Regions from separate parts of the Spirillospora sp. NPDC047279 genome, predicted to be linked through region 1. Evidence: riboswitches for the same ligand, from Rfam matches in the RefSeq annotation. Region 1 holds a riboswitch; each other region holds the start of a gene.
What was found. Region 1 has a riboswitch for cobalamin ahead of ABZ810_RS27650 (putative cobaltochelatase). Riboswitches for the same ligand answer to the same signal wherever they lie in the genome.
Positions count from the first base shown of each region.

Region 2: another riboswitch for cobalamin. It lies ahead of ABZ810_RS06355 (ribonucleoside-diphosphate reductase subunit alpha); the one in region 1 lies ahead of ABZ810_RS27650 (putative cobaltochelatase).
Region 3: another riboswitch for cobalamin. It lies ahead of ABZ810_RS10615 (CbtB domain-containing protein); the one in region 1 lies ahead of ABZ810_RS27650 (putative cobaltochelatase).

Region 1 covers NZ_JBEYUA010000011.1:119,137-128,568, reverse strand. Annotated here, with positions in the region: gene cobM (precorrin-4 C(11)-methyltransferase) at 1-375, opposite strand, end outside; gene cobI (precorrin-2 C(20)-methyltransferase) at 372-1,685, opposite strand; gene ABZ810_RS27660 (cobyrinate a,c-diamide synthase) at 1,682-3,031, opposite strand; gene cobO (cob(I)yrinic acid a,c-diamide adenosyltransferase) at 3,047-3,649, opposite strand; gene ABZ810_RS27650 (putative cobaltochelatase) at 3,655-5,673, opposite strand; cobalamin riboswitch at 5,753-5,901, opposite strand; gene ABZ810_RS27645 (oxygenase MpaB family protein) at 6,018-6,854, shown strand; gene ABZ810_RS27640 (helix-turn-helix domain-containing protein) at 6,864-7,493, shown strand; gene ABZ810_RS27635 (ATP-binding protein) at 7,530-8,087, opposite strand; gene ABZ810_RS27630 (helix-turn-helix transcriptional regulator) at 8,275-9,120, shown strand; gene ABZ810_RS27625 (DUF397 domain-containing protein) at 9,117-9,311, shown strand; gene ABZ810_RS27620 (LLM class F420-dependent oxidoreductase) at 9,413-9,432, shown strand, end outside.
Region 2 covers NZ_JBEYUA010000002.1:459,333-468,764, reverse strand. Annotated here, with positions in the region: gene ABZ810_RS06375 (LysR substrate-binding domain-containing protein) at 1-386, opposite strand, end outside; gene ABZ810_RS06370 (copper resistance CopC family protein) at 453-1,097, opposite strand; gene ABZ810_RS06365 (YcnI family protein) at 1,094-1,822, opposite strand; gene ABZ810_RS06360 (hypothetical protein) at 1,906-2,538, opposite strand; cobalamin riboswitch at 2,807-2,986, shown strand; gene ABZ810_RS06355 (ribonucleoside-diphosphate reductase subunit alpha) at 3,184-5,583, shown strand; gene ABZ810_RS06350 (ribonucleotide-diphosphate reductase subunit beta) at 5,580-6,602, shown strand; gene ABZ810_RS06345 (hypothetical protein) at 6,725-6,880, shown strand; gene ABZ810_RS06340 (hypothetical protein) at 6,958-7,626, shown strand; gene ABZ810_RS06335 (thioesterase family protein) at 7,753-8,169, shown strand; gene ABZ810_RS06330 (zinc-dependent alcohol dehydrogenase family protein) at 8,166-9,305, shown strand; gene ABZ810_RS06325 (hypothetical protein) at 9,331-9,432, opposite strand, start outside.
Region 3 covers NZ_JBEYUA010000004.1:59,407-68,838, reverse strand. Annotated here, with positions in the region: gene ABZ810_RS10625 (branched-chain amino acid aminotransferase) at 1-669, opposite strand, end outside; gene ABZ810_RS10620 (3-isopropylmalate dehydrogenase) at 844-1,914, opposite strand; cobalamin riboswitch at 2,079-2,222, shown strand; gene ABZ810_RS10615 (CbtB domain-containing protein) at 2,252-2,476, shown strand; gene ABZ810_RS10610 (CbtA family protein) at 2,476-3,243, shown strand; gene ABZ810_RS10605 ((2Fe-2S)-binding protein) at 3,251-3,928, opposite strand; gene ABZ810_RS10600 (hypothetical protein) at 4,098-4,226, opposite strand; gene serA (phosphoglycerate dehydrogenase) at 4,544-6,133, opposite strand; gene ABZ810_RS10590 (hypothetical protein) at 6,348-6,983, opposite strand; gene ABZ810_RS10585 (DUF2079 domain-containing protein) at 7,350-8,948, opposite strand; gene ABZ810_RS10580 (FtsX-like permease family protein) at 8,996-9,432, opposite strand, start outside.

The DNA.
Region 1 (9,432 bases):
GCGCCCGACCGCCGCCGCGACCGCGCTGAAGCTCGACACCCCCGGGATCACCTCGACGTCCAGCCCCATCTCCCGGCAGCGGTCGAGCTGCTCCTGGAGCGCGCCCCACAACGCCGGGTCGCCGGAGTGCACGCGCGCGACGGTCAGCCCCTCGGCGAGCGCGCGTTCGAAGTACGGCAGCACGCCTTCCATCGGCAGCTGCGCGGAGTCGACGATCTCGGCGTCCGCCCGCGCGTGCTCCAGCACGTCGGGATGCACCAGGCTGGCCGCCCAGATCACCACGTCGGCGCCGGCGATCGCCGTGGCCGCGCGGAACGTCAGCAGGTCGGCGGCGCCCGGCCCGGCGCCGACGAAGACCACGCGTCCCCTGCTCACAACTTGCCTCCTCGGGTCGTGCGGTGGCCCGGCACGATCAGCGTCGACAGGTACGGCACCGGTCCGGTGATCTCCCGGGCCGGCCGCACGTCCTCGCCGTCCAGCCCCAGCCGCTCGCCGTACACCGCCTCGTCCAGCCGGCCCGCGTCCTTGAGCACCTCGACGACCTCCTCGGCCACCGCGCCGAACTTGTAGGCGACGACCGTGTCGCCGTGCTCCAGCGCGGCGCCGAGGCGTGCGGTGCCGCGCGTCACCGGGACGAGCGTCAGCGACTCCGCGCCCTCGGTGAGGACGGTGCCGGAGCGGGCGGCCAGGTCCTGCATGGCGGTGATCCCGGGCACGGTCTCCACGACCGCGCCGGGCCGCCGCTCGCGCACGGTCTGGGCCAGGTAGGTGAAGGTCGAGTAGACGTTGGGGTCGCCGATCGTGGCGAACACGACGGTCCTGGCCCCCTCCGCGAACGCGCGCACGACCCGGTCGGCGGCGCCGTCCCAGGCGGCGGCGCGCTCGGCGGTCACGCCGCCCCGGTCGTTCAGCGCGAAGACGACCCGTTCGGCCTTGCCGGTGTGGGCGCGCACGACCGACTCGGCGCGGCCCTCCTCGTCCAGGGCCATGACCGGCACGAGGACGACGTCGGCGGCGCGCAGCAGCCGGACGGCCTTGGCGGTGACCAGCTCGGGGTCTCCCGGGCCGACGCCGATGCCGACGAGCACGGGCGGACGGTCACCGGCACCCTCGCCCTCGGCGCGGTCGAGGTCGGCGGCCAGCAGGCTGAAGACGTGCTGGTCGCGGTTGACGCCCTCGGCGTCGCGCTCGCCGCCGCGGGCCGTGCCCTCGCGCACGAAGCCGGCCTTCTCCGCGACCCGGAGCGAGGCGAAGTTGGACGTGACCGCGCGCAGCTCCACGCGGTGCAGGCCGCAGTCGCGCAGCGCCCACGCCGAGACCAGCCGGAGCGCCTCGGTGGCGTGGCCGCGGCGCCGCAGGCCGGGCCGCATGCCGTAGCCGACCTCGCAGGTGCCCTGCGACCAGTCGACCCGGAAGAGCCCGATCGTGCCGACGAAGGCGCCGCTGTCGCGCTCGACCACCGCGAGGTGCACGGCCAGGCCGTAGCGATGCGGCTGGTGCACGCCGGTGGTGAGCCACCAGGCCAGCTTCTCCGCGTCGAGCTCGGCCGGGAAGTTGTCGGGGAGGAAGTCCTCGCCGGCCCGGATGACCTCGATGAGCGCGGCACCGTCGTCGATCGAGAACGGCCGCAGCTCGACCCGTTCCCCGCGCAGGTGGACGGGACCGCGGAAGGTGTCGTCGCTCATCGGCAGGCCTCCGTGAATCTCCCCGCGACGTGCGGTGCCCCGGCCCAGTGCAGATGCAGGTACGAGGCGACGCGGTCGCCCTGGACGAACCCGGCCGGTCCTTCCGGCGACCACTGCCACGCCGCGGTGGCGCCGTGCGCCGGGTCGGTGACGGTCCGGTGGAACTCGTGGCCGTGCACCCGTTCGCCGGCACGGGCGACGACCGAGTCCGACACCGCCACGGCCGCGCGGTAGCCCAGCGTCAGCCGCTCGCTCATCCGGCCGGTGACGTCGCCGAGCACGCCGCACATCGGCCTGCCGTCCAGCTCGCGCGCCAGGTAGAGCATCCCCGCGCACTCGGCGTAGACCGGCCCCGCGAACGCGGCGATCTCCGCGCGCAGCGGCTCGTTGTCCGACAGCTCCGCCGCGTACACCTCGGGGAAGCCGCCGCCGATGACGACGCCGCGCGTGCCGGCGGGCAGCCGCTCGTCGCGCAGCGGGTCGAAGCGCACCACCTCGGCCCCGGCCGCGGCGAGCAGTTCCTCGTTCTCGGTGTAGCCGAACGTGAACGCCGGCCCGCCCGCCACCGCGACCCGGACCGGGACGGCCGCCCCGTCGCGGTCCGGGTCGCGGTGCGGCGGCGTCCAGGGCTCGGCGGTCAGGGCGGGTGCGCTGCGCGCGAGCGCGAGCACGGCCTCCAGGTCGCAGGACCCGGCGACGAGGGCGCCGAGCCGGTCGACGGTGTCGACGGCCTCGGCGCTGCGCTCGGCGACCGGGACGAGCCCGAGGTGCCGGGACGGCTTGGCGATGCCGTCGTGGCGGCGCAGCGCGCCGAGCACCGACACGCCCAGCTCCTCGACCGCGTCCCGGCACAACCGTTCGTGGCCGTCCGACCCGATCCGGTTGAGGATCACGCCGCCCAGCCGGACACCGTCGCCGTAGCTGCGGAAGCCGTGCACCGTCGCCGCCACCGAACGGCCCGCCGCCGCCGCGTCCACGACGAGGATCACCGGCGCGTCGAGCAGCCGCGCCACGTGCGCGGTCGACGCGAAGTCGCCCTCCCCGGACGCGCCGTCGTACAGGCCCATGACGCCCTCGACCACCGCCACGTCGGCGCCGGCGGCCCGGGCGCCGTGCAGGAAGAGCGGCGCCACCAGTCCCTCGGACGTCAGCCACGGGTCGAGGTTGCGCCCCGGGCGGCCCGTCGCCAGCGCGTGGTAGCCGGGGTCGATGTAGTCCGGGCCGACCTTGTGCGGCGACACCGCCAGGCCGCGGGCCGCGAACGCGGCCATCAGGCCCGTGGCCACGGTCGTCTTGCCGCTCCCGGAGGCCGGGGCCGCGACGACGACGCGGGGAACGTTCACCACTCGATCACCACTCGATCACCACTCGATGCCCTTCTGGCCCTTCTGGCCCCGGTCCATGGGGTGCTTCGCCTTGCCCATCTCGGTGACGAGGTCGGCGAGCTCCAGCAGCCGCGGGTCGGCGTCCCGGCCCGTGATGACCACGTGCTGGTTGCCGGGACGTTCGCGCAGCGCGGCCACGACGTCCTCGACGTCGACCCAGCCCCACCTCATCGGGTACGTGAACTCGTCCAGCACGTAGAAGCGGTAGGTCTCGGCGGCCAGGTCGCGCTTGATCTGCTCCCAGCCCTCGCGGGCGTCGGCCTCGTGGTCCTCCTCCGAGCCCGGCCGCTGGATCCACGACCAGCCCTCGCCCATCTTGTGCCAGCTCACCGGGCCGCCCTCGCCCGTCTCGCCGAGGACGCGCAGCGCCCGCTCCTCGCCGATGCGCCACTTGGCCGACTTGACGAACTGGAAGACCCCGATCGGCCAGCCCTGGTTCCAGGCGCGCAGCGCGAGCCCGAACGCGGCGGTCGACTTGCCCTTGCCCGGACCGGTGTGCACGATCACCAGCGGCCGGTTGCGGCGCTCGCGGGTCGTCAGCCCGTCGTCGGGCACGTACTCCGGCTTGCCCTGCGGCATCTCGCTCACGCCACCCTTCGAACGTCGCGGACGACCCCGGCCAGCGCGTCGGCGGCCAGCTCGTCCAGCCGGACGAGCTCGGCGCCCAGGTGACCGGCCAGCCGCCCGGACAGGCCGAGCCGCACCGGCCCGGACTCGCAGTCGACCACGACCGCGGCCACTCCGGCGAGCGGTCCCGCCGCGGCGGCCGGATCGGGACCGTGGGTGGCACGGCCGTCGGTCACCACCACGAGGAGGGGGCGCCGGGCCGGGTCGCGGAGCCGCTCGACGCGGAGCACCTCGGCGGCCCGCAGCAGCCCGGCCGCCAGCGGCGTGCGGCCGCCGGTCGGCAGCCCTTCCAGCCGCCGCGCCCCCGCCTCGACCGAGGACGTCGGCGGCAGCGCGAGGTCGGCGCCGGTGCCGCGGAACGTGATGAGGCCGACCTTGTCGCGCCGCTGGTAGGCGTCCAGGAGCAGGCTGAGGACCGCGCCCTTGACGGCGCGCATGCGCTGCCGTGCCGCCATCGACCCGCTGGCGTCCACGACGAACAGCACGAGGTTGCCCTCGCGCCCGTCGCGGACGCTCTCGCGCAGGTCTTCGGCCGCGACGACCAGGCCGGGCCCGCCGCGGCCGCGCGCGTGCTGGTGCGGGGCGGCGGCGCGCAGGGTCGCGGTGAGGTGCAGCCCGCGCGCGCCCGGCCGCGAGCCGGAGACCCGGCCGTACGGGCTGCGCGCCTTGGAGCGGCGGCCCGGAGCGCCCATGCCGGTGCCGGGGACGGTGAAGAGCCTGGGCTTGTAGGCGGCGTCCGCCGGCGCCGGCTCGTTGCGTTCGGGCGCGGGCTTCTGGCCGTTGGGCTCCGGGCGCCGGTCGCCGTCCGGCTCGGAGGGGGCGGAGCCGTCCTGCGGCGGGGTCGGCTCACCGCCCGGTCCGTCCGGGTCGTCCGGACCGTCCGGGCCGCCGGGGTCGTCGTCGGGGGGCTCGGGCTCGCCGTGCTCGTCGTGCTCGTCGTGCTCGTCGTGCTCGTCCAACACCTCGTCCAGCTTCTGCCGGTCCAGGCCGGGCGCGTCGAACGGGTCGCGGCGGCGCCGGTGCGGGAGGGCCAGGCGGGCGGCCGTGCGGACGTCGTCGGCGGTCACGGCGGTGCGGCCGTGCCAGGCGGCCAGCGCGATCGCGGCACGGGCGGTCACCAGGTCGGCGCGCAGGCCGTCCACCTCGAACGCGGCGCAGACGGCGGTGATCTGGCGGAGCGCGGCGTCGGTCAGCTCGACGGCGGCGAGCCGGTCGCGCGCCGCCGCGATCCGCCCGGCCAGCTCCGCCTCGGCGTCGGTCCAGCCGGCCGCGAAGCCCGCCGGGTCCTCCTCGTAGCGCAGCCGCCGCCGGACGACCTCGGCGCGCTCGTCCGGGTCGCGGGTCGCCGCCACCTCGACGGTCAGCCCGAACCGGTCGAGCAGCTGCGGGCGCAGCTCGCCCTCCTCGGGGTTCATCGTGCCGACGAGGAGGAACCGCGCGGCGTGCCGGACCGAGACGCCCTCACGCTCGACGTACGACTCTCCCATCGCCGCGGCGTCCAGCAGCAGGTCGACGAGATGGTCGTGCAGCAGGTTGACCTCGTCGACGTAGAGGACGCCGCGGTGCGCGGCGGCCAGCAGGCCGGGTTCGAAGGCCTTCACGCCCTCGGTCAGCGCCCGTTCGATGTCGAGCGAGCCGGTGAGCCGGTCTTCGGAGGCGCCGACCGGCAGCTCCACCAGCCGCGCCGCCCGGCCCTCGCCGTCGGCCGCGTCGGCGTGCGGGCCGTCCGGGCAGTCGGGGTCGGGGTCGGCCGGGTCGCACGAGAAGCGGCAGCCCGGCACGACGTCCAGCGCGGGCAGCAGGCCCGCGAGCGCGCGGACGATCGTCGACTTGGCCGTGCCCTTCTCGCCGCGGACCAGCACGCCGCCGACGCCCGGCGACACCGCGTTGACGAGCAGCGCCAGCTTGAGGTCGTCCATGCCGACGACGGCGGAAAAGGGGTACCGAGCGGTGGCCGCGCCGCGGCGGCGGCTCATCGGCCCATCAGACAGGCAGGCATGCCTCATCGTCCTTCCCTCGGGTGTCCACGCCCGTGGCGGTCTCGTCCGACGGCCGGAGTCTCCTGGCTCCCGGATCACCGTTCTCCCTCAGCCTTCCAGCGTCGCCGCCGTGGCATGTGCGAGAGGGAACTCCCCTGGTCACAGTTGCGGGACAGCCCCGGAATAGGCAGGCCGATCGTTCGGCCCCGCCGCACCGGGTTCCTCCGCGTCCGTCGCAGGCAAGGATCGCACACCCCCGCAGGCCGCCCAAGTCGCGGTGGAGTGAGATGCCCCGCCCCGCACTGTTGGCGTAGCGCCAAGAACGTGTTCTACTGAGCCCCATGGCGAGATCCGATGGGCTGCCCTTCCGGCCTGGCGACGTGTCCTGGAAGGTGATGCGCGAGCCCGTGCTGGGGCTCGGCGCGGCGCCGACGCTCCTGTTGCAGGTGACGCATCCCCTCGTGGCGGCGGGCGTCGAGCAGTACTCCGACTTCGAGAGCGACCCGTTCGCCCGCCTCTGGCGCACCGCCGACGTCATGCTCAAGCTGTCGTTCGCCGAGCCCGAGGTCTCCGAACGCCAGGCCGTCAAGCTGCGCCGCGTCCACCAGCGCGTCGAGGGGCTGTCCGACGAGGGCGTGCCCTACCGGGCGCTCGACCCCGACCTGCTGCTGTGGGTGTGGGCGACGCTCACCCACAACGGGCTCGACCTGTACGAGCGGACGTTCGGGCGCCTGTCCGGCACCGACCGCGAGCGCTTCTACCAGGAGCAGAAGCTGATCGCCTACGCCTGCGGAGTTCCGGAAGGGCACTGCCCCATCACTTACACGGACTTCCGTGCTTACTTCGACGGGGTGGTCCAGCACGAGCTGCGCCCCACCACGGTCTCGGCCAAGCTCCTGGACACCAGCCGCAAACTGCGGATGCCGTGGCCGCTGGGGCCCGCCTACCTGCAGATCAACCTGCTCGCCGCCGGGGCTCTCCTGCCCGCGCGCCTGCGGCGTGAGCTGGACGTTCCGTGGAGCCGGTCGCGCGCGGCCGCGTTCGCCTCGCTGATCAGCGCCAACCGCGCGGCGGCGCGGGTGACGCCGGTGTCGATGCGGCACCGCCCCACGGACTACCTGGTCGCACGCGAGCGCCCGCTGCGGCTCTTCGCGCAACCGCGCCGCGGAGCCGCATAGGCTGTCCGCGTGGCCTCTCCGTCCCCATCCCGGTCGTCCCGGGCGAGCTACCAGCGCCTCCCGCGCGACGAACGGCGCGACCAGATCCTCGGCGTGGCCCGGCGGATGTTCACCGAGCTCCCGTACGCGGAGGTGTCGACCGCCGCGATCGCACGCGAGGCCGGGGTGCAGCGCGGACTGATCCACTACTACTTCGGCACCAAGCGCGAGCTGTTCCTGGAGGTCGTGCGCGGGCTGACGGTCGACTACTCCGGCCAGGCCCCGCCGCCCGACGCCCGGCTGAGCACCGCCGAGACCGTCGACCTCTGCGTACGGCTGTTCCTCGACGCCGCCGAGGCCAACGCCGACACCTGGCTGGCGGCGCTCGACGCCGAGGGCTTCGGCCAGGATCCCGAGCTGCGCCGGATCGTCAACAAGACCCGCGACATCACCGTCGAGCACATGCTGACGATGCTCCGCGTGCCCGACCCGACCGACACCCTGCGCGCCGTGCTGCGCGCGTACTCCGGTCTGGCCGAGGTGGCGACCCGCCAGTGGCTCCAGGAGAAGACGCTGGGCCGCGCCCAGGTGCACACCCTGCTGGCCGGCTCGCTGCTGGCCCTCATCACCGACATCGCCCCCGCGGTCGAGCGGACCTGAGCCCGGCCGCCCGTTGCTCGGGCGGCGCGGCGTCGCTCAGGCGGCGCCGGGCGCGGGCGGGAAGTCGTCGTTGCCCGACGGGGCGAGGAAGGACGCCACCGCGGCGGAGACGGGCACGGCGAACCAGACGGCCTTGCCCGGCACGGGCGGGCCCAGCCGGGAGAGGGTGCGCAGCACCCCCCAGCGGCCCTCGGACAGCTCGCGGACGATGCTGAGGCCGCGGCCGCAGTCGCCGGACGTCCACGAGTAGCCCGGCAGCCTCGCGTCGGCGTGGCCGTCGAAGACCGCGCAGCGCACCTCGCGTACGGCCGGGGTGGCGGACTGGCACTGGGCGGCGCGCGTGCCCGTGCGCTCGCCCAGGTAGACCCACAGCTCGTGCGGCCCGTGGTCGGACGCGTGCTGGTGAGCGTTGGTGACCAGCTCGCTCACCATGAGCTGTGCGTCGCAGATGATGTCGCGGGTGACGCCCAGCGAGGTGAGCGAGTCCGCGAGCACCGAACGCGCGTGACCGGCACAGCCAGGGCCGCGTGGCAGCGCCCAGACCCGGCCGGGTAGATGCGTATCGTCGTCGGCGAACTCAGGCGAAGCCTGCACGAACCCTCCCGGGTGACGTTCCGTTTTGCGCGGTTACGTACTGCCCCGTCACTTTCAGTCCCCGAGTGGTCACATTTCAAAGCGTCGCGTGAGATTCTCATCGCCGCAACTCTCTTCCCAAGATTGCTCTTACCGGCTTGCTCAATCCCGTTGTACTGGACGGCCCGGATAGGGGACTCTCACCTCTATGACCTACCGGCCCACGGTGCGTGGCCGCCGGTTGGCTCGGGAGCTTCGCAGGATGCGGGACGGGCAGGGACTCACCCTGCAGGACGTGGCCGACCGGCTCGGCTGGTCACGGGCCACGGTCTCGCGCCTGGAGACGGGGCAGACCCGGCCACGGCATGGCGATGTAGCCGACATCCTCGACCTGTACGGCGTGCCCAGCCCGGAGCGGGACGCCTATATCAACCTCGCCCGCGAGGCGGGCCAGCGCGGCTGGTGGACCGCGTACGCCGACGTGTTCGCCGGCAGCTACGTGGCCTTGGAGGACGAGGCCTCACAGATCAGCACCTGGGATCCCCAGCTCGTGCACGGCCTGCTGCAGACCGAGGAGTACGCGCGGGCCGTCATCACCACCGGCCGCATGCTGCCCGGCCGGGCCCAGATCGAGCGGCGCATCGCCGCGCGCCTGACGCGGCAGGCCCTGCTGGACCGGGAGGACGCCCCGCGCCTGCACGTGGTGTTCGACGAGGCGGTGCTCTACCGGCCGATCGGCGGCAAGACGGTGATGAACGACCAGCTCCGGTCACTCGCCGAGGCCGTCCGGCGGCCGAGAGTCACGATCCAGGTGCTCCCCTACGACGTGGGCGAGCACGCCGGGCTGGACGGCCGATTCACGATCCTTTCGTACCCGGACCCCGCCGACCCCGATATCGCCTACGTGGAGGGGACCATGGGCGACGTTTATCTCGAAAGCGTGGAGGCAATAGCCCAACACAAGGCCAGGTTCGACAAGATCACGGCCCTGGCCCTCCCCCCGGAGGAGTCCGCACGCCTCCTCCTCGACGCAGCAAGGAGCGGCAGCACGTGAACAAGGTGCGAACCGAACTCGCCAAAGCCATCTGGCACAAGTCCTCCCACAGCGGAAGCGGCGACCAGTGCGTCGAGGTCGCCTCGCTCTCCGGCCACCGCCGCGCCGTCCGCGACTCCAAGGATCCGGGCGGGCCCGCACTGGTCCTCTCGGCCGCGGAGTGGGCGACGCTCGTCCGCGCGATCCGCTGAACCCGCCTCTGTAGATCACCCCTCCCTTCCGGCGATACTAGAACGTGTTCTAGTATCGCCGGTGCGCGTCGTCAGACGTCGTCGAGACCGGAGGTTGACCCGTGACCGCAGAACTCAAGCT
Region 2 (9,432 bases), on a different contig from region 1:
TCGGCCTCCTGCAGTTCGACCCGGATGCCCGGGTGGGTGGCCAGCAGGCCCGCCATCGCGGTCGGCACGAGCGTGGCGTTGGCGCTGGGGAACGCGCAGACGCGCACCAGCCCGGCCTCCAGCCTGGCCAGGGCCCGCAACTGCTCCTGTGCCGCCGTCAGGTCGCCGACGATCACCTCGGCGTGCCGGGCCAGGACCGTGCCCGCCTCGGTGAGCTGGAGGCCGCGCCCGGCCCGGACGAACAGCGGCATGCCGACGGCCCGTTCCAGGGCCTTCATCTGCTGCGTGATCGCGGGCTGGGTGTACCCGAGCGCCCGTGCGGCGCCCGAGTACGACCCCTCCCGGACCACTTCCTGAAACGTGCGGATGTGCCGTGACTCGAGCATGCTCGAATCATAAGGAGAGCTTTGAGGCGTCTCCAGGCACGATCACGCCGCGTGCGCGAGCGGACGCTAGGCGCCCGTCCCGCCCGTCCCGCCAGAGGGGCGGCGCTTGACGACGGCCGCGACCGCGCCGCCGACCGCCACCACGACCAGCGCGATCAGGCCGAGCCACAACCAGCCGCCGGAGCCGCCCGAGTCGTCCTCGGAGGACGACGTCGTCCGGTTGAGCGTGATGGCCGCCTGCGGCGAGGCGGGCGCCGACGTCACGACCCCGCTCGCGGCGCCGCCGCCCGCGGGTGCCGGCGAGCCCTTCACGGTGAACGTGAAGGTGCCGCTGACGGGATGGCCGTCCGCCGACACGACCCGCCAGCCCACGGTGTACTCGCCGTTCGGCAACGTCCCGGCGACCGGCTGCGTCACCAGGCCGTCCACCGCCCTGGGCGCGCCCGCGGTGTGCTTGCCGCCCTGGGCGTCGGTGAGGATCACCCGCGGGAGCGTGATCGGCTGGTTGTACTTCAGCGTGATCTCGGTGGGCGCCTCGACCGCCGACCTGGCCTTCGGGTTCGAGCTCTCCAGGGCCGTGTGGGCCGACGCCGGTGCGGCGGTCAGCGCCAGCACGGCACCGGTCGCCACGGTGGCCGACAGGGTGGCCGACAGGGTGGCAGACAGGGTGGCAGACAGAGTGGCCGCCCCGATCCGCGAGAAGACCGTCATGCCTTGCTCCTTCCGCGCGCGATGCCGAATCCGCCGACCGCGATGCCGACGACGCCGGCCGCCAGGCCCAGCCCGCCGAGCAGGCGGGCGGTGCCGTCGTCGGCGCTCCCGGCCTTGGCGCCGGTGGCCGACACCGTCGTGACCGTCGGCGCGCCCGACGCGCCCGCGCCGGTCGCCGCCGCGGCCTTGGTCAGCTTGAGGACCGGAGCGGGGTGCTCCGGCTCCTCCTGCCCGTCCTTGGGCTCCTGGTCCCACTTGACGACCTCGCCGCCCGAGTACGTCTGGGTCGCCTTGAACACCAGCCGGTCGGTGTCGTCGGGCAGTTGCCCCATCGAGACGTCGAACTCCTGGAACTGCCCCGGCTCGATCGTGCCGCCGGACCAGGTGATCCGCGAGACGGCCTGGGTGATCTCGGCGCCGTGCGCCTTGATCGGGGTCGTGAGCTTGGACTTCTCCACCTTGACCGACCAGCCGGGCACCGGCCGCACCGAGACCGACGCGAGCGGGTGGTCCATCGGAAGGTCGACCTGGAGCTTGGTGGTCCCGGCGTCGTCACGTTCGTTCGGCACCCGGAAGGACACCTTGGCGTAGGAGCCCTGCACGGCCTCCTTGGGGTTGACGGTGACGTGCGCGGATGCGGCGGTGGCGAGGCCCACGACCGAGACGAGGGTGAGGCCGGTGACGGCGGCGAGCCTGCGGACGTTCAGCGTCGAGTACGCGGACATGCGAGATCTCCGTTCGAGGGAGTCGTTCGAGGGGGTGAGGAAGAGCCGGAACGCCGGGGGCGGCGTCCGGTGACGTCCGGCGCTCAGCTGTGCGCGAGCGCCCTCGAACGGGACGGAGGTCCACGTCGTACGACCTCGTGCCGCAACACCCTGCCGGTGGCGCCGGTGACGGCCCGCACCCGCACGACAGGGGTACGCACGGGGACTGGAGGAGGTTCGGCGGCGGCGAGCAGGACGGCCAGCAGGTCGCGGACGGGCCGTTCGACCTTGGCGGCCAGGCGCCGGGTCAGCGACCAGGCGGCACGTTCGCCGCGGCGCAGCCACCAGGCCGCGAGCAGGGCGGCCGCCACGTGCGCGAGCGTCATCCCCGTACCGGAACCGTGCCCGGGCATCGGGACGGGCGTCCCCGCCGCGGCGTGGTGCTCGGCCGGGCCCGCCGCGTTCGCGAACAGGCTGTGCAGGACGAACTGGCCGCCGAGCAGCCCGCCCAGGATCGTGGGCAGTGACCGTTCGTGCCCGGCCAGCGCCCCCGCCACGACCAGCACCCCGGCGAAGCCCACGATGATCGCCCACGCCGGGACGGCGGACGGCGACACCAGCGAGTGCCCGGCCGTGGCCAGCGTCATGCAGACGGTGGCGAAGAGCACCGCCCGGGCGACGCGGAAGTACGGCCGCGGCCCGCCTGCGGGCGGGGCTGGGGATATGGCTGGGGACATGGCGGGGTCATCCTCCCATCTCGTCCCGGTGACCGATATGCCCCCACCCCGTGTCGATTCCGCGTGTCGATTCCGGCGCGGCGCGTACGTGGCAGGTGCGCGGCGTGGTCTGTGACACGCCCAACATGTAGGGCTGGCGGCAATGGTCGTAACCAACATGTAGGGTCTTGCCCGTGCTGGTTCGCCCCCGCCGTGGGGGTGGACCGCGGCGAGATCACGCCGAGTCCCCGTGATCTCGCGGCGGCCCACCCGGTCGGCGGGGGCGTCGTAAGAGGGAACCCGGTGCGGCCGTGCCGATGCAGATCGGCCGGCCAATTCCGGGACTGCCCCGCAGCGGTGAGCGGGAACGACCGCCGTCACAGAGCACTGGCCCGTCGAGACGGGCCGGGAAGCGACGGCCAGTAGGCCGCACCTTGCAAAGGTGCGTCGCCCGCGAGTCCGAAGACCTGCCCGCACGGAGAAGACAGGCGCCGGAGCGCAGCGAGGACGCCTGTCGCCCCTTCGGGGGCCCGGGGGTCGCCTCCCCGGTTCGAGACAGTCCACTGGCCTCGTGGGAGGGTCGCTGGGCAGGTCACGGCGTCGTGCCGTGCTCTCCTGTTCGCGTGCGCCCCCTCGGGAGGCCGAGCTCGCGAGGGAAGAGAGCACGTGACACAAGAGCTGATCGCGCCACCGCCGACCCGATCCTCCATCGAGACCGAGGTCGCGCGCGCCTGTACCGGACTGGCCGACGTCGACCCGCGCCGCGTCCTGTCCGCCGTGCGGTCGGGCGACGGTGTCGACGCCGCCGGGTTGCGGGAGCTGGCGATCGGCGAGGCGGCGGCCCTGGTGGCCGTCGAGCCCGCCTACTCCAAGGTCGCGGCGCGGCTGCTGAGCGCCCACATCGCCGACGAGGCCGCCGCCGAGGGCGTGCGCACGTTCTCCGCGTCCGTGGCCACCGCGCACGCCGAGGGCCTGCTGAACGACGCGACCGCGGCGTTCGTCGCGGCCAACGCCGCGGCGCTCGACGACCTGGTCGACGAGGCCGCCGACGACCGCTTCGAGTACTTCGGGCTGCGCACGGTCTATGACCGCTACCTGCTGCGGCACCCGCGCACGCGGCGCGTCCTGGAACGCCCGCAGTACTTCATGCTGCGCGTCGCGTGCGGGCTCTCCTATCGCGACGAGGTCGCGCCGGGGGGTGCGGAGGGTCGTCCCCCCTCGGACGGCACCGGCGCCGTGGAGGACGCGGCCGAGCTGTACGCGCTGCTCAGCACGCTGTCGTACCTGCCGAGCTCGCCGACGCTGTTCAACTCCGGCGCCCGCCGCCCGCAGCTGTCGTCGTGCTTCCTGCTCGACTCGCCGCGCGACGAGCTGGAGTCGATCTACGAGCGGTACGCGCAGGTGGCGCGGCTCAGCAAGTACGCGGGCGGCATCGGCATCTCGTGGACGAAGGTGCGGTCGCGCGGGTCGCTGATCCGGGGCACCAACGGGCACTCGAACGGCATCGTGCCGTGGCTGCGCACCCTCGACTCGTCCGTCGCCGCCGTCAACCAGGGCGGCCGCCGCAAGGGCGCGGCCTGCGTCTACCTGGAGCCGTGGCACGCCGACGTCGAGGAGTTCCTGGAACTGCGCGACAACACGGGCGAGGAGGCCCGGCGCACCCACAACCTCAACCTCGCCAACTGGATCCCGGACGAGTTCATGCGCCGGGTCGAGGCGGACGCGGACTGGTCGCTGTTCGACCCCAAGGAGGCGCCCGAGCTCGCCGACCTGTGGGGGGAGGAGTTCGACACCGCCTACCGGGCCGCCGAGGCCGCCGGCCGGTTCGTGCGCCGGGTCCCGGCCCGCCGGCTGTACGGCCGGATGATGCGCACGCTCGCCGAGACCGGCAACGGCTGGATGACGTTCAAGGACGCCGCCAACCGCGCCTGCAACCAGACGGCCGAGCCGGGGAACGCCGTCCACCTCTCCAACCTCTGCACCGAGATCATCGAGGTGACCAGCAACGGCGAGACCGCCGTCTGCAACCTCGGCTCGGTCAACCTCGCCGGGCACGCCACCCCGGCGGGCGTGGACTGGGAACGGCTGCGCGCGACCGTCCGCACCGCCGTGCGTTTCCTGGACCGCACGATCGACCGCGGCTTCTACCCCACGGACGAGGCCGCGGCGGCCAACACCAAGTGGCGGCCGGTCGGGCTCGGCGTGATGGGCCTGGCGGACGTCCTCTTCATGATGCGGCTGCCGTTCGACTCGGACGAGGCGCGCGAGCTGTCCACCACGATCGCCGAGGAGATCGCGCTGGCCGCGTACGGCGCGTCCGCCGACCTGGCCGCCGAGCACGGCCCGCTGCCCGCCTACGCCAAGACCCGCACCGCCCGCGGCCGGCTGCACCTCGACCACTTCGCGGACGCGGCGCCGCGGCGCGTCGCGGAATGGGAGGCGCTGCGCGCCCGGATCGCCGAGCACGGCCTGCGCAACTCGCTGCTGATCGCGATCGCGCCGACCGCGACGATCGCGTCCATCGCGGGCTGCTACGAGTGCGTCGAGCCGCAGGTCTCCAACCTCTTCAAGCGCGAGACGTTGTCCGGCGAGTTCCTGCAGATCAACAACTACCTGGTCGACGACCTCAAGTCGCTCGGGTTGTGGACGCCCGCCGTGCGCGACGCCGTCAAGCAGGCGAACGGCTCCGTGCAGGGGATCGTCGACCTGCCCGAGGAGATGCGCACGCTCTACCGCACCGCGTGGGAACTGCCGCAGAAGGCGCTGATCGACCTGGCCGCCGCGCGCACCCCGTACATCGACCAGAGCCAGTCGCTGAACCTCTTCATGGAGACGCCGACCATCGGCAAGCTCTCCTCGATGTACGCCTACGCCTGGCGCGCGGGACTGAAGACCACCTACTACCTGCGTTCACGCCCCGCGACGCGCATCGCGCAGACCACGATCAGCGGCGGAGCCGCTCCGGGGGGAGCGGGGGGTCGTCCCCCCTCGGACGACACCATTACGCCGTCGGCCGCGGTGGCGTGCTCCCTCGAGAACCCCGAATCCTGCGAGGCCTGCCAGTGAGCGAACGAACCGGAACGCACGGCATGCTGCTCGACCCGGGCATGGACCTGACCCTGCGGCCCATGCGCTATCCCGACTTCTACGAGCGCTACCGCGCCGCGATCCGCAACACCTGGACGGTGGAGGAGGTCGACCTGGCCTCCGACCTCGCCGACCTGGCGCGGCTGACCCCGGCCGAGGTGCACATGGTCAACCGCTTGGTCGCGTTCTTCGCGACCGGCGACTCGATCGTGGCCAACAACCTCGTGCTCAACCTCTACAAGCACGTCAACGCCCCCGAGGCGCGGCTCTACCTGTCGCGGCAGCTCTTCGAGGAGGCGGTGCACGTCCAGTTCTACCTGACGTTGCTCGACACCTACCTGCCCGACCACGACGAGCGCGCCAAAGCGTTCGCGGCCATCGAGCACATCCCGTCGATCCGGGCCAAGGCGGAGTTCTGCTTCCGGTGGATCGACTCGATCGACAAGCTCGACGAGCTGCGCACCGAGGCGGACCGGCGGGCGTTCCTGCTCAACCTGATCTGCTTCGCCGCCTGCATCGAGGGGCTGTTCTTCTACGGCGCGTTCGCCTACGTCTACTGGCTGCGTTCGCGCGGCCTGCTGAACGGGCTGGCCTCGGGCACCAACTGGGTGTTCCGGGACGAGTCGATGCACATGGAGTTCGCGTTCTCGGTCGTCGACACCGTGCGGGCGGAGGAGCCCCACCTGTTCGACGCGCGGCTGACCGAGGAGGTGACGCGGATGCTGGACGAGGCGGTCGAGGCCGAGATGGCGTTCGCGCACGACCTGTGCGGTGACGGGCTGCCCGGCATGAGCGCGGGCGACATGCGGGCCTACCTGGAGTACGTGGCCGACCAGCGGCTGGCGCGGCTCGGCATCCCGGCCCGGTACGGCACCGCCAACCCGTTCGCGTTCATGGAGCTGCAGGACGTGCAGGAGCTGTCGAACTTCTTCGAACGGCGCGTCTCGGCCTACCAGATCGGCGTGGAGGGAAGTGTGGCGTTCGACGAGGCCTTCTGAGGGTAGAGCGGTCCACGACGGCGGAGTCCTGGATCTTTTCGCAACTTCTGGGCCTGGACCGGTCGTTGAAGGGACGGGTGGACGGACCCCGCCGTGCCACCCGAACGGCTAGGAGGAATCACGTGGCCTCGTTGATGACCCGGATCAAACTCTGGTTCCGAAGTCCCCAGGGGCAGCAGGCCCGGGCCAGGGCCGAGCAGCTCGCCAGGGACCCCCGCAACAAGCAGCGTGCGCGCGGCCTGATGGCGAAGTTCCGCGGCGGAGGGAAGCGCCACTGACCAGGACGGCGAACGTTCTGAACGACCGCGGCTGAACAGATCTTGCCCCGGCCCGGGCGGGCATGGGAGACAGGGGCATGGCTTCCGTGCCCGTCACGCCTTCCTGGGCGGCCTCCACCCGGATCCCGCTCGAACGTTCGCGCGGGACCCGCGCCCTGCTCCTGACCGGCTGGGGGACGTTCACGCTCCTTTACGCCGGCGGGGCCGCCATGAGCCTCGCCCTGGCGGCCACCGGCGACCTGCGCATGCCGGAGAACCTCTGGATCTGCCTCTGCGGCATCGCTGTCAGCACCTTCGTGGTGACCGCGCTGATTCCGGTCGTGCGGTCGGTGCTGACCCGTCCGGAGCTCCGCCTGGAGCCGGACGCCCTGGTGTTCGCCGATCCGGTGCTCTTCCGGCGTGAGGTGCAGGTCCCGCGCGCGTCCGTCGAGCGCGTCCGGCGGGTGGACTGGTCCAGCGAGCGTCTCCTCTTCGAGGACGATCCGCTCGCCGAGCTCACGCCGCTGCGCGAGCCGCTCAACCTGGAGATCAGGCTGAGCGAGGCGACCGCGTTCGAGGCGGCGCGGGGCAGCCGGACGGGCAACTGGGTCTGGCACTTCGGCAGGCCCTGGAAGATGCGGCCGCTGTTCCCGCAGCCGAGGGGACGGACGTACGACCGGCTCTGGCTGCGCGTCGCCGATCCCGAACGCGCGGAGGCCGATCTCGTCGCCTGGCTGGCCGCCGCCACCAAGGCGGACGGCGGCTGACGGGCAGTCGGCCCTAGAGCCAGAGCGTCACGTTGCTGGTCTCGGCGTGGATGAACCCGCCGCGCGGTTGGCGAGGGGCGGGATGCCATGAAACGGCCCCCATGGGGCGTACGTAGACTTGCCGCCGTGAACAGCGACTACGTGCACTGGCAGAGTGTGCCCACGCGGTGGAAGGACAACGACGTGTACGGGCACGTCAACAACGCCGTCCACTACTCGTTGATGGACACGGCCATCAACGAGTGGATGATCAGGACGGCGGGGTTCGATCCGCTGAGCAGCGAGCAGATCGCCCTGTGCGTGGAGTCGCACTGCGTCTACAAGGCCGAGGTCGCGTTCCCCGACACGATCGAGCTCGGGCTCCGGGTCGGCAAGCTCGGCCGGTCGAGCGTGCGCTGGGAGGCGGGCCTCTACCGCGGCTCCGACCGCGCGCTCATCGCCGAGGGCCACTTCGTGCACGTGTTCGTCGGCCGGGACGACCGCCGCCCGGCCGAGATCGTCGACCCCGTCCGCGCCGAGATGCAGAAACTGGTGATCGCATGACCGGTGACGCCACGACCCAGACCCGCGCCGCCGTCCTGGTCGAGTCCGGCCGCCCGTCGCCGTACGCCGAGTCCCGGCCGCTGGAGGTCAGGGAGCTGCGCCTGGACCCGCCCGGCCCGGACGAGCTGCTCATCAGGGTCGGCGCCGCCGGGCTCTGCCACTCCGACCTCTCGGTGATCAACGGCTCCCGGGTCCGGCCGCTGCCGATGGCCCTCGGCCACGAGGCCGCCGGCGAGGTCGTCGCGGTCGGCGCGGGCACCGAGTTCGAGGTCGGCGACCACGTCGTGCTGGCGTTCGTCCCGGCCTGCGGCCACTGCGAGCGCTGCGTGGGCGGACGTCCGGCGTTGTGCGGCCCCGGCGCGCAGGCCAACGGCGCGGGCACCCTCCTGGGCGGTTCCCGCCGCTTCGCCGACGCCGACGGCAACCGCCCGCACCACCACCTGGGCGTCTCCGCGTTCTCCGAGTACACCGTCGTGTCGGCCCGGTCGGCCGTGAAGGTCGACCGCGACCTGCCGTTCGAGACGGCCGCGCTCTTCGGCTGCGCCGTGCTCACCGGCGCCGGCGCCGCGCTCTACAGCGCGGCCGTCGCTCCGGGCGACAGCGTCGCCGTCTTCGGCCTCGGCGGCGTCGGGCTCGCCGCCCTCATCGCCGCCAAGGCGTCCGGCGCCTCGACCCTCGTCGCGATCGACGTCGTCCCGCACAAGCGCGACCTCGCCCTCAGCCTGGGCGCCACCCACGTCGTCGAGGGCGGCCCCGGCGCGGTCGAGGCGATCCGCGAGATCACCGGCGGCGGCGCCGAGAAGGTCATCGACACCACCGGCGTCGTCCCCGTCCTGGAACAGTCGTACGCGGCGACCCGCGCCGGCGGCACCACCGTCACGGTCGGCCTCCCCGCCCCCGGCGTCGACCTCAGGCTCCCGGCCCTCAGCCTCGTCGCCGAGGAGAAGACCCTGCGCGGCAGCTACCTGGGCTCCTCGGTGCCCCGCCGCGACATCCCGCGCTTCATCGCCATGTACAGGTCGGGCGTGCTGCCGGTCGACGCGCTGCTCTCCCACCGCCTCACCCTCGACGAGGTGAACGAGGGCTTCGACCGGCTCCACACCGCCGAGGCCGTCCGCCAGGTCATCACGTTCTGACCCGGCCGGGACGCCCCGGCACCGATCAGGGCTTGCCGCCGCTGCTCCGCGACCAGATGACCTTCCACTTGCTCGATCTCACGGTGCTCCCCTTCTCGGTGACGACCGCGCGTCCGTAGAGCTTGTC
Region 3 (9,432 bases), on a different contig from region 1:
GCAGCCGTGCGCGACGGCCTGGGCCTGCCCGGCGAACGAGGCGGCGTAGTTGCCGCCGGTCTTGGCCTCACCGGTGCCGCCCGGAGCGGCGCGCACGTAGTCCTGCGACAGCCAGACCCTGACGGGCTTGATGCCGCGCGGGTAGTAGAGGCCGGACGGGGACGCGATGACCATGAAGAGGAACTCGTCGGCGGGCCGGTTGACGCCGAGGGCACGGGTGGTCGCGAACATGAACGGCCGCAGGTAGAGGCTCTGCCCCTCCTGGCCGGGGATCCAGTCGCGGTCGGTGCGGACCAGGGTCTCCAGCGCGTCCACGAACAGCTGCTCGGGGATCTCCGGCATGGCCATCCGGCGGGCGGAGCGGTTCATCCGGGCGGCGTTGGCGTACGGGCGGAACGTGACGATCGACCCGTCGGCCTGGCGGTAGGCCTTGAGGCCCTCGAACAGCTCCTGGGAGTAGTGCAGGACCTGGCTGGCGGGGTCCATCGGGATCGGCCCGTAGGGCTCCAGGCGGGCGTCGTACCAGCCCTTGCCCTCCTTGTACCGGATCGTGACCATGTGATCCGTGAAGTGCACCCCCCACCCCGGGTCGGCCAGGATGCGCTCGCGCTCCGCGGCCGGCGTCGGCTGCTCGCTGGGGATGATCTCGAAGTCAAGGGTGGTGCTCATCGTCTCGGTCCTCTCCCGGATCGCCACCACGGCCCCGTTGCCGTACGGCATTCCTTAATGCCCATTGTCGTACTTCGTCCAGTCCCGCTCCTCGATCACGGGGCGCACGCGAAAACCGGGCGCGCCGCGAGGCACGCCCGGAGTTCCCCTGAGTAAGTCCAGAGAGGCGTGCCCCTAGCCGGATACTCGCTTCGCGATCGCGTCGCCGACCTGCGCCGTGGACCGCGCACCCAGGCCCGGACGCTCCAGCAGGTCGTCGGCGACGGCCTGCTCGACGCGCCGCGCGGCCTCGGCCGCACCGGGCTCGATCGTGGCCAGGTGGTCCAGCAGCATGACGACGGACAGGATCGTAGCGGTCGGGTCGGCCTTGCCCTGGCCCGCGATGTCGGGGGCGCTGCCGTGCACCGGCTCGAACATCGACGGCGCCGCGCCGGTGGGGTTGATGTTGCCGGAGGCGGCGAGCCCGATGCCGCCGGCCACCGCGGCGCCGAGGTCGGTGATGATGTCGCCGAACAGGTTGTCGGTGACGATCACGTCGTAGCGCCGCGGCTGGTTGACGAAGAACATGGTGGCCGCGTCGACGTGGCTGTAGTCGACCTCGACCTGCGGGAACTCGGCGGAGAGCTCCTTGAGGTAACGCTGGTAGAGCCCGGCGGCGAAGGTCAGCACGTTGTCCTTGTGGACCAGCGTCAGCTTCTTGCGCGGGCGGGCCGCGGCCTGCTCGAACGCGTAGCGGATGATCCGCTCGACGCCGAGGGCGGTGTTGACGCTCTCCTGGGTGGCGACCTCGTGCGGGGTGCCCTTGCGGAGCACGCCTCCGACGCCCGCGTACGGGCCCTCGGTGCCCTCGCGGACGACGACCATGTCGATGTCCTCGGGCTGCACGTCGGCCAGCGGGGTGGAGGCCCCGGGCAGCAGCTTGACCGGCCGCAGGTTGACGTACTGGTCGAGCTCGAACCGCATGCGCAGCAGCAGCCCGCGCTCCAGCGTGCCGCTGGGGACGGTCGGGTCGCCGATGGCGCCGAGCAGAATGGCGTCCTGGCCGCGCAGTTCGTCGAGCACCGAGTCGGGCAGCACCTCGCCGGTCCGGTGCCAGCGGGCGGCGCCGAGGTCGTACGGGGTCTGCTCGAAGGTGAGGCCGGACGAGGGGGCGACGGCCTCGAGGACCTTGAGCCCCTCGGCGACGACCTCGGGGCCGATCCCGTCACCGGCGATCACGGCCAGACGGACGTTGCGGGAAACCATGCGCGCACTCTACCGCAACGTCTCAGTTCGTGAGCATCGGTCTCACGATCCGAGATGGCCGTCTCGGCCCTCCCCCACGTCCCGCGCCGGCCGCGGCCGCCCTGATCGTTCCGGGGCTGGGTCTTTGTCACCCTCCGCCGACTTGACGGTGCGCCTCGGCAAAGGGGACGCTCTCCCCGACAAGTTCACAAACGAGGCGACAGTGCGCAGGAACCTGGTGCGACTCCAGGACGGTCCCGCCACTGTGTCCGGGGCCCTCCCGTCAGGGCCCCGGGAGTCAGGAACTGACCTGTCGTCCTCCCGTCACCGGGGCGAGTGCACCCCGTGAGGAGACCCCATGGCCCAGTCAGCCGTGCCGTCGTCGCAGGCACCGGAGCAGCCCGTACCGCTGCGCGTCCCCGTCCGCAAGATCCTGCCCTGGGCGGTCTTCGCCCTGGTCCTGGCGCTCGTGCTCATCTACTTCGTGGGCGCCGAACAGGGCGCGACCTCGCTCTTCGGCGGCACCTGGGTGCACGAGTTCACGCACGACGGCCGTCACCTGCTCGGGTTCCCCTGCCACTGATGATGCGCTCACTTCTCATCCGCGGCATGCTCGTCGGCGTCGCGGCGGCGGCGCTCGCCCTCCTGATCGCCTGGATCTACGGTGAACCGCAGGTCGGCCACGCCATCGCCTTCGAGGAGGCCGGCGCGGCCCACGACCACGCCGGCGCGGCGGCCGAGGAGCCCGAGGTCGTCAGCCGCACCGTCCAGAAGACCACCGGCCTGATCACGGCCATGGTGGTCTACGGCGTCGCGGTCGGCGGGCTCTTCGCCATCGCGTTCGCGTTCGCGTACGGCCGGCTCGGCGCGCTCGGCGCCCGCGCGACGGCCGCCCTGGTCGCCGTCGGCGGCTTCACGGCGGTCGTGGTCGTGCCGTTCCTCAAGTACCCGCCCACTCCCCCGGCTGTCGGCGACCCCGAGACCATCGGCGAGCGCACCGCGATCTACTTCGGCATGGTCGCGCTCGGCCTGCTCGCGACGGCGGCCGCCGTGATCGTCCAGCGGCGCCTGCTGCCGCGGCTGGGCCCGTGGAACGCGACGATCGTCGCGGCGGTCGGCTTCGCCGTCGTCGTCGCGCTCGTCTACCGCCTCACGCCCGAGCCCGACGCGGTGGCGGACGGGTTCCCGGCCACGGTGCTCTGGGACTTCCGCGTCGCCTCGCTGGGCATCCAGGTGGTGTTGTGGTCGACGCTGGGGCTGCTGTTCGGCGCCCTGACCGAACGGGCCTTCCGGCGGGCGGCGCCGTCCGCTCCGGCCCCGGGCTCGAAAGCCGAGCCCGTCCAGGGATAGCCACCGGTCAGCGGGGCAGCAGCGCGCAGTCGCCGCACATCTCGCCGCCGGGCGGCACCCGGTAGTAGAGGCAGCAGCTGCGCCGCACGAAGCCGCGCCCCTGTTCGAACGTGCCCGTGCCCGCGAGCGGGGCACGGGCGAACAGGTCGCGGACGAGGGCGCGCAGCGGTGTGGCCAGGTCCGGCCGGAGCGTTCCCGCGCGGAGCGTTCCGGCCAGGGCCGACGCGGCGTTGCCCCACAGCAGCCCGTCCGCCAGCCCCACGGTCTGGAGCATCGTCTCCCTGAGCGGCATCAGCTGGCCCCGTACGACCGTGCCGTGCAGGGCGTCCGCCGGGTCGCCGGGCAGGCTCGACGGGGCGGCCAGCCACAGGGCGACCGGCGCCCCCGGCGCCCAGCGCCAGTGCAGGCTCGACAGGTCCGGCACGGCGCCCAGGGCGGCCGCGGCGACCGCCGGCGACCAGAGCCGGGACGCCAGCCCCTGGAAGAGGATCGACGCGGCGACCCGGCGTTCGCCGGTGCCGAGCCGTTCGGCGTAGGCGTCGACCAGGCCGAGCAGGCGTTCGGGATCCTTCTCCGGCAGCGGCCGCCAGGTCGGGTCGGCCTCCTCGTCGGGATCGGTGACGATCGAGAAGTAGGGGCCGAGCTTCGCCGCCTCGCGCAGCGCGCCGGTGACCGCGATCGTCACGCCTCTCCCTCCGCTCGTTCGCCGCTCCCGCTCCCGGGCGGACTCCAACGTAACGCGCGACCGCCGCGGCCGGTCATCCGGCCACGGCGGTCGCGGTGAGTCTGGCCGCGCGGGTCGTCAGACGCCGCGCAGAGCCTCAGCCGCGCGGGTCTCGTCTGCCGCGCGAGCCTCAGCTGGTGGGCAGGCCGCCGTTGTCGCGGCGGTCCAGGGCCATCTGCAGGGCTCGCGAGGCCTCGTCCTGGTCGCGGGCGGGCGCGGCCGGCTCGTCGGCGGGCGCGGCGTTGAAAGTCTCGTTCATGGGCTTCGCTCCGTAAATGCGGTTGCTGCTGTGCCGGGGTGCTCGGCCACCGTGGTTCGCACGGTGTGACACCGAACAGGACTTACGGCCGTCACCTCACTCCGCAGCGGGTGGCGGCCTGCCGTTCAGGCCCCGCTGCGGCAGCGAAGGATTACCACGAAGCGCCGCATGACTGGAATCCACGGTACCTCCGGTCCCGGCAGGTGTCCCGACCGGTGGCCGATGTTCTCACATGATGAGACGAACGGCCGAGCTACCTGCGGAAACACGAAGGCCGTGATCCCGTCGCGGACGGGATCACGGCCTGACAGCGCGGGTCAGGACTCGAGGTCCACCCGGCGGCCCATCTCGGCGCCGATCTCGGCCTTGATGCCGTCAACCAGCTCGGTCGGGATGGCGGAGTCGACGGTGAGGGCGATCAGCGCCTGCGCGCCCTTGGCCGCCCGGCCGACCTGCATGCCGGCGATGTTGACGCCGGTGTCGCCGAGCAGCTTGCCGACCACGCCGACGATGCCCGGACGGTCGGTGTAGGTGAAGAACGCCATGTGCTCGGTGGGCAGGAGCTCCATGTCGTAGCCGTTGATCTCGATGATCCGCTCGATGTGCTTGGGCCCGGTGAGCGTGCCGGAGACCGAGATCACCTCGCCGTCGGCCATCGTGCCGCGGACCTGGACCACGTTGCGCCAGTCGGGCGAGTCCTCGCTGGTGGTGAGCGTGACCTCGACGCCGCGGTCGCGGGCGAGCAGCGGGGCGTTGACGAACGTCACCGCCTCCTCGATCACGTCGACGAACACGCCCTTGAGCGCCGCGAGCTCCAGGACCTTGACGTCGTGGCCGGTGATCTCGCCGCGCACCACCACGTCGAGCCGGACCGGCACGCCGCCGGCCAGCGCGGTGAAGATGCGGCCGAGCTTCTCGGCGAGCGGCAGGCCGGGCTTGACGTCCTCGGCGACCGCGCCGCCCTGGACATTGACCGCGTCGGGTACGAACTCGCCGGACAGCGCGAGCTTGACCGAGCGGGCGACCTGGGTGCCCGCCTTCTCCTGCGCCTCGTGGGTGCTGGCGCCCAGGTGCGGGGTGACCACGACGTTGTCGTGGTGGAACAGCGGGCTGTCGGTGCACGGCTCGGTGCTGAACACGTCGATGCCGGCGCCGGCCACCCGGCCGTCCTTGATCGCCAGGTCGAGCGCCGCCTCGTCGACGATGCCGCCGCGGGCCGCGTTGACGATGCGCACCTCGGGCTTGACCTGGTGCAGCTCCTTGTCGCCGATGAGACCGAGGGTCTCGGGCGTCTTGGGCAGGTGCACGGTGATGAAGTCGCTCTCGCGCAGCAGCTCGTCGATGGTGACCAGCTTCACACCCAGCTGGGCGGCGCGGGCGGCCTGCACGTACGGGTCGTAGGCGATCACGTTCATGTCGAACGCGGCGAGGCGCTGGGCGACCAGCACGCCGATGCGGCCGAGGCCGAGCACGCCGACGGTCTTGCCCTGAAGCTCCACGCCGGTGTACTTGGAGCGCTTCCACTCGCCCTGCTTGAGCGCGCCGTGGCCCTGCGGCACGTTGCGGGCGGTCGCCAGCAGCAGCGCGATCGCGTGCTCGGCGGCGGTGACGATGTTGGAGGTCGGCGCGTTGACGACCATGACGCCGGCCTTGGTGGCCGCCTCGACGTCGACGTTGTCGAGGCCGACGCCCGCGCGGGCGACCACGCGGAGCTTCCTGGCGTGCTGGAACACCTCGGCGGTGACCTTGGTGGCGCTGCGGACGATCAGGGCGTCGACGTCGGCGACGGCCGGCAGCAGCTGCTCGCGGTCGGCACCGTCGACGGAGCGGACCTCGAAATCGGACTCCAGCACGGCGATGCCGGCCGGGGAGAGTTCTTCGGCGACGAGGACGACAGGCTTGCTCAAGGAACAGTCCTTCGAATGTGGAGTGTGCAGGTGAGTTTGCGAGTCCACCCCGTCGTGCCCCCGCGCAAGGACAGTCTAGTCCCCCTCCGATGCCCTCCCGACGGACACGGCGACACGTCCCCGTACAGCCGTTTCGCTGGACTTCATCCTCGCCCGTCCACCTCGAGACCGAGACGAGTCCCGGTCTCGAGGCCTCCGATCGAGCGGCTCCCGATCACGCCGCGTTGGGCTCCGGCACGGAGGCGAGGACCGTGGCGGCCCCGCCGGCGTCGGCGACCTCGATGTGCGGGACGTCGATGAACACCCGCAGCGGCCCCGGCGGCAGGCCGAGGTCGTCGGCCACCTCCAGCTGGATCCCGCGCAGCGGGATGTAGGAGAGATAGCCGCGGTAGACGTTCTGCGAGCGGAACATCGCCGTCATGATCAGCCGGTAGTCGCGGATCCGGAACGAGAGGGCCGCGAGGGTGGGCACCGTGTCGGCGTCCTCCCCCGGCACGGTCAGCGAGATCCACGCGCTGGTCGTCCACGGCCGGGACCGCAACAGGTCGGCGACCCAGTGCAGCTGGTGGACGCCGTTGAGGTCGCGCAGCCGCTCCCCGAACTCGCTGTGCAGGGTGCGCCGTGGCCGGTCCTGTGACCAGCGCGACATCCGCGCGCCGTCGCCGTGCTCGCGGAGGATGGGGTCCTCCCAGCTCAGCGAGGCGATCTCGAAGAGGATCGGCGGGCCCTCGATGATCGGGCCGCGCTCTTCCATGCCGGCCTGGCCGGCCGCCCAGACGTGCCGCAGGAGGGCTATCCAGGCCCGTCCGCAGGTCTCCCAGCGCCGGACGGACCGATCGGCCGCCGCCACGTCACGACTCCCTGCCAATGAGCGCCCCCGGGCGGGCATCGGCGTTCAGGGAATTACCTGCCTTGACCTTTGCGGGAAGGGGAATAAATTCCGCCGCTCCGGTCAGGATCTCGGCTCTTGTCGTCCGGTGATGATCGCCACTCATGACTCCGCCCCACCGCCACCACGGGTGCGGTCACCTTTGCGTGGATGCCCTGGTACGTAGGACGTGCCGCATCCGCAGCGGCTTTCCTCCAGTATCGGGCAATCTGCGGCAAAAGTGTAGGGCATAGGCGAGAGTCACACCTTCACTCGCTTTCTGACTATCGTGATCGATTCTGCTTACTGCGTGTTCCGTCCAAGGGGGCGTTGGACACGGGCATCGCGCTAATGATTGACCTGAGTGCGCGGGCTGACGGGAATAACCGCCGGATCCGGGCCCGGCCGGTGCAGCACCACGAAGCCCTCCCGCTGGAAGACCCGCCGGTAACCGCGGGCGACCAGCTGGTCGACCCGCCGTAGCTGCTCGTCGCGGGTGGCGAACGGGAACTGCCGCCTGCGGGTGTCGGCGACCACCCAGGGCGCGTCGCGCGGCTGCCAGTCCCACAGCAGCACGCGGGTGCGCGGCGACAGGGCCGGGCCGACCGGGTTGACCGCCTCGACCAGGGCGCCGTCGGGCACCAGGGCGACCGCCGCGGCCGCCGCCTTCGCCCGCTCGTTGCGCTGGAAGAACGTGTCGTTGGCGAACTCGCTGAACGAGAAGGACGGCACCGTCAGGGCCGCCGCGATCAGGAGCCCCGCCGCCGGCAGCGCTCGCAGGACCGGCCGGGGCGGCACCCGCGGGAACGGCCGCGCCGGCACCCCCGTGGACGTCCGCGACGGCTCGCGCGAGCGCCGCAGGCGCGGGCCGAGCAGGCGGCGGAGCCGGGCGGCGCCGTCCATGGCGGCCATGAACAGGACGGCGATCAGGAAGGCGTTGTAGTGGTAGCGCGGCTCCCACCAGTTGGCGATCCGGTCGGCGAGCATACGTTCGGCCAGCAGCGGCACCGCCATGAGCGTCAGCGGCGAGGCCAGCGGCAGCAACAGCAGCGGCAGGACGAGCAGCGCCATCGTCCTGAGCTTGATCGGCGGCGTGCCGAGCATGGTCACCGCGTCCCACGGGTGGGTCAGCAGGTGCAGGGCCGCGCTGGGGAGGTCGGGCCCGAACGCGCCGTACGCCCAGTAGTAGTCGTCGTCCCCGCCGAACGCCGAGATGAGCACGCGCGAGGACACCCATGTCGCGACCATGCCCGTGACGATGAACAGCGCCCCGTTGCGGCGCTCCCCGCGCTGGGTGAGCAGGAAGAGGCCGAACCCGGCGAGCAGCAGGCCCATGTCCTCCTTGACCAGCAGGAGCAGCCCGGCGGCGAGGACGGCCTGGCCCTTGCGGCCCGCGTCGTACCGTTCGACCAGCAGCGCCGACAGCAGCGGCACGAAGGCCACCTCGTGGAAGTCGAACGCCAGGGCCTCGGCGATGGGCCACGACAGGGCGTAGGCGCCGGAGACCAGGTAGGCCGACGGGGCGCCGGCCCGGCGGCTCGTGTAACGCCAGATCGGCACGATCGCCAGCGCGAGCAGCACCGCCTGGGCGACCACGAGGGTCTCGGGGCCGTCGTGGATCCAGTAGAGGGGCGCGAGCACGGCCAGGATCGGCGAGAAGTGGTCGCCGAGGATGGAGAAGTCCGGCCCGAAGCCGTTGTGCACGCCCTTGACCATGGCGATCGGGAGACCGAAGCCGCTGTACGAGCGGATCGCCTGGTCGAAGATCACCAGGTCGTAGGTGCTCGCCCGGAACGTGTGGATCCGCGCCAGCGAGTACGCCGCGTACGCCACCGCCGCCGCCGCGATGAGCACGACCAGCGGCACCGGCGGCCGCGGGATTCCGCGGGGTCCGCGGAGCACCGGAGCCCCGTCCGTCTTTCCGTCCGCCAGGACCGCCTCAGCCACGCGCCAGGAGGCTACCAGCCTCGCGCGTGGCCGGGCGGTTCGGGTGACTATCCGGCCACCCGCCGTGCCATGGGCAGCCGCGACCGGGTGCAGAGCCCGGCGGCGGCCATCGAGATCAGCGGCACCACGACGCCGATGCCCGCGAGCAGCTCCCACGGGATGGCGACGATGGTCCCGTGGCCCGCCGCGTCCAGCGACCGCCCCTCGACGCCCTCGGCCCTGGTGAGCGGCCGGGCGACCGCGATGCCGGGCGCCAGCCCGGCCAGGATGCCCAGCCAGCAGCCCAGGATCGCGACGAAGCCGGCCTGTCCCATCATCAGCAGCCGCCGGGTCCGCGGCCGGGCGCCGACGGCCGCCAGGGTCGCCAGGTCGGGACGGGAGTCGGCGGCCGAGAGGCCGGTGGCGATCAGCGAGCCGCCGAGCACCATCAGCGCACCGGCCAGGCCGAGGAACAGCAGTACCTGTCCGAACGACTCGGTGAAGC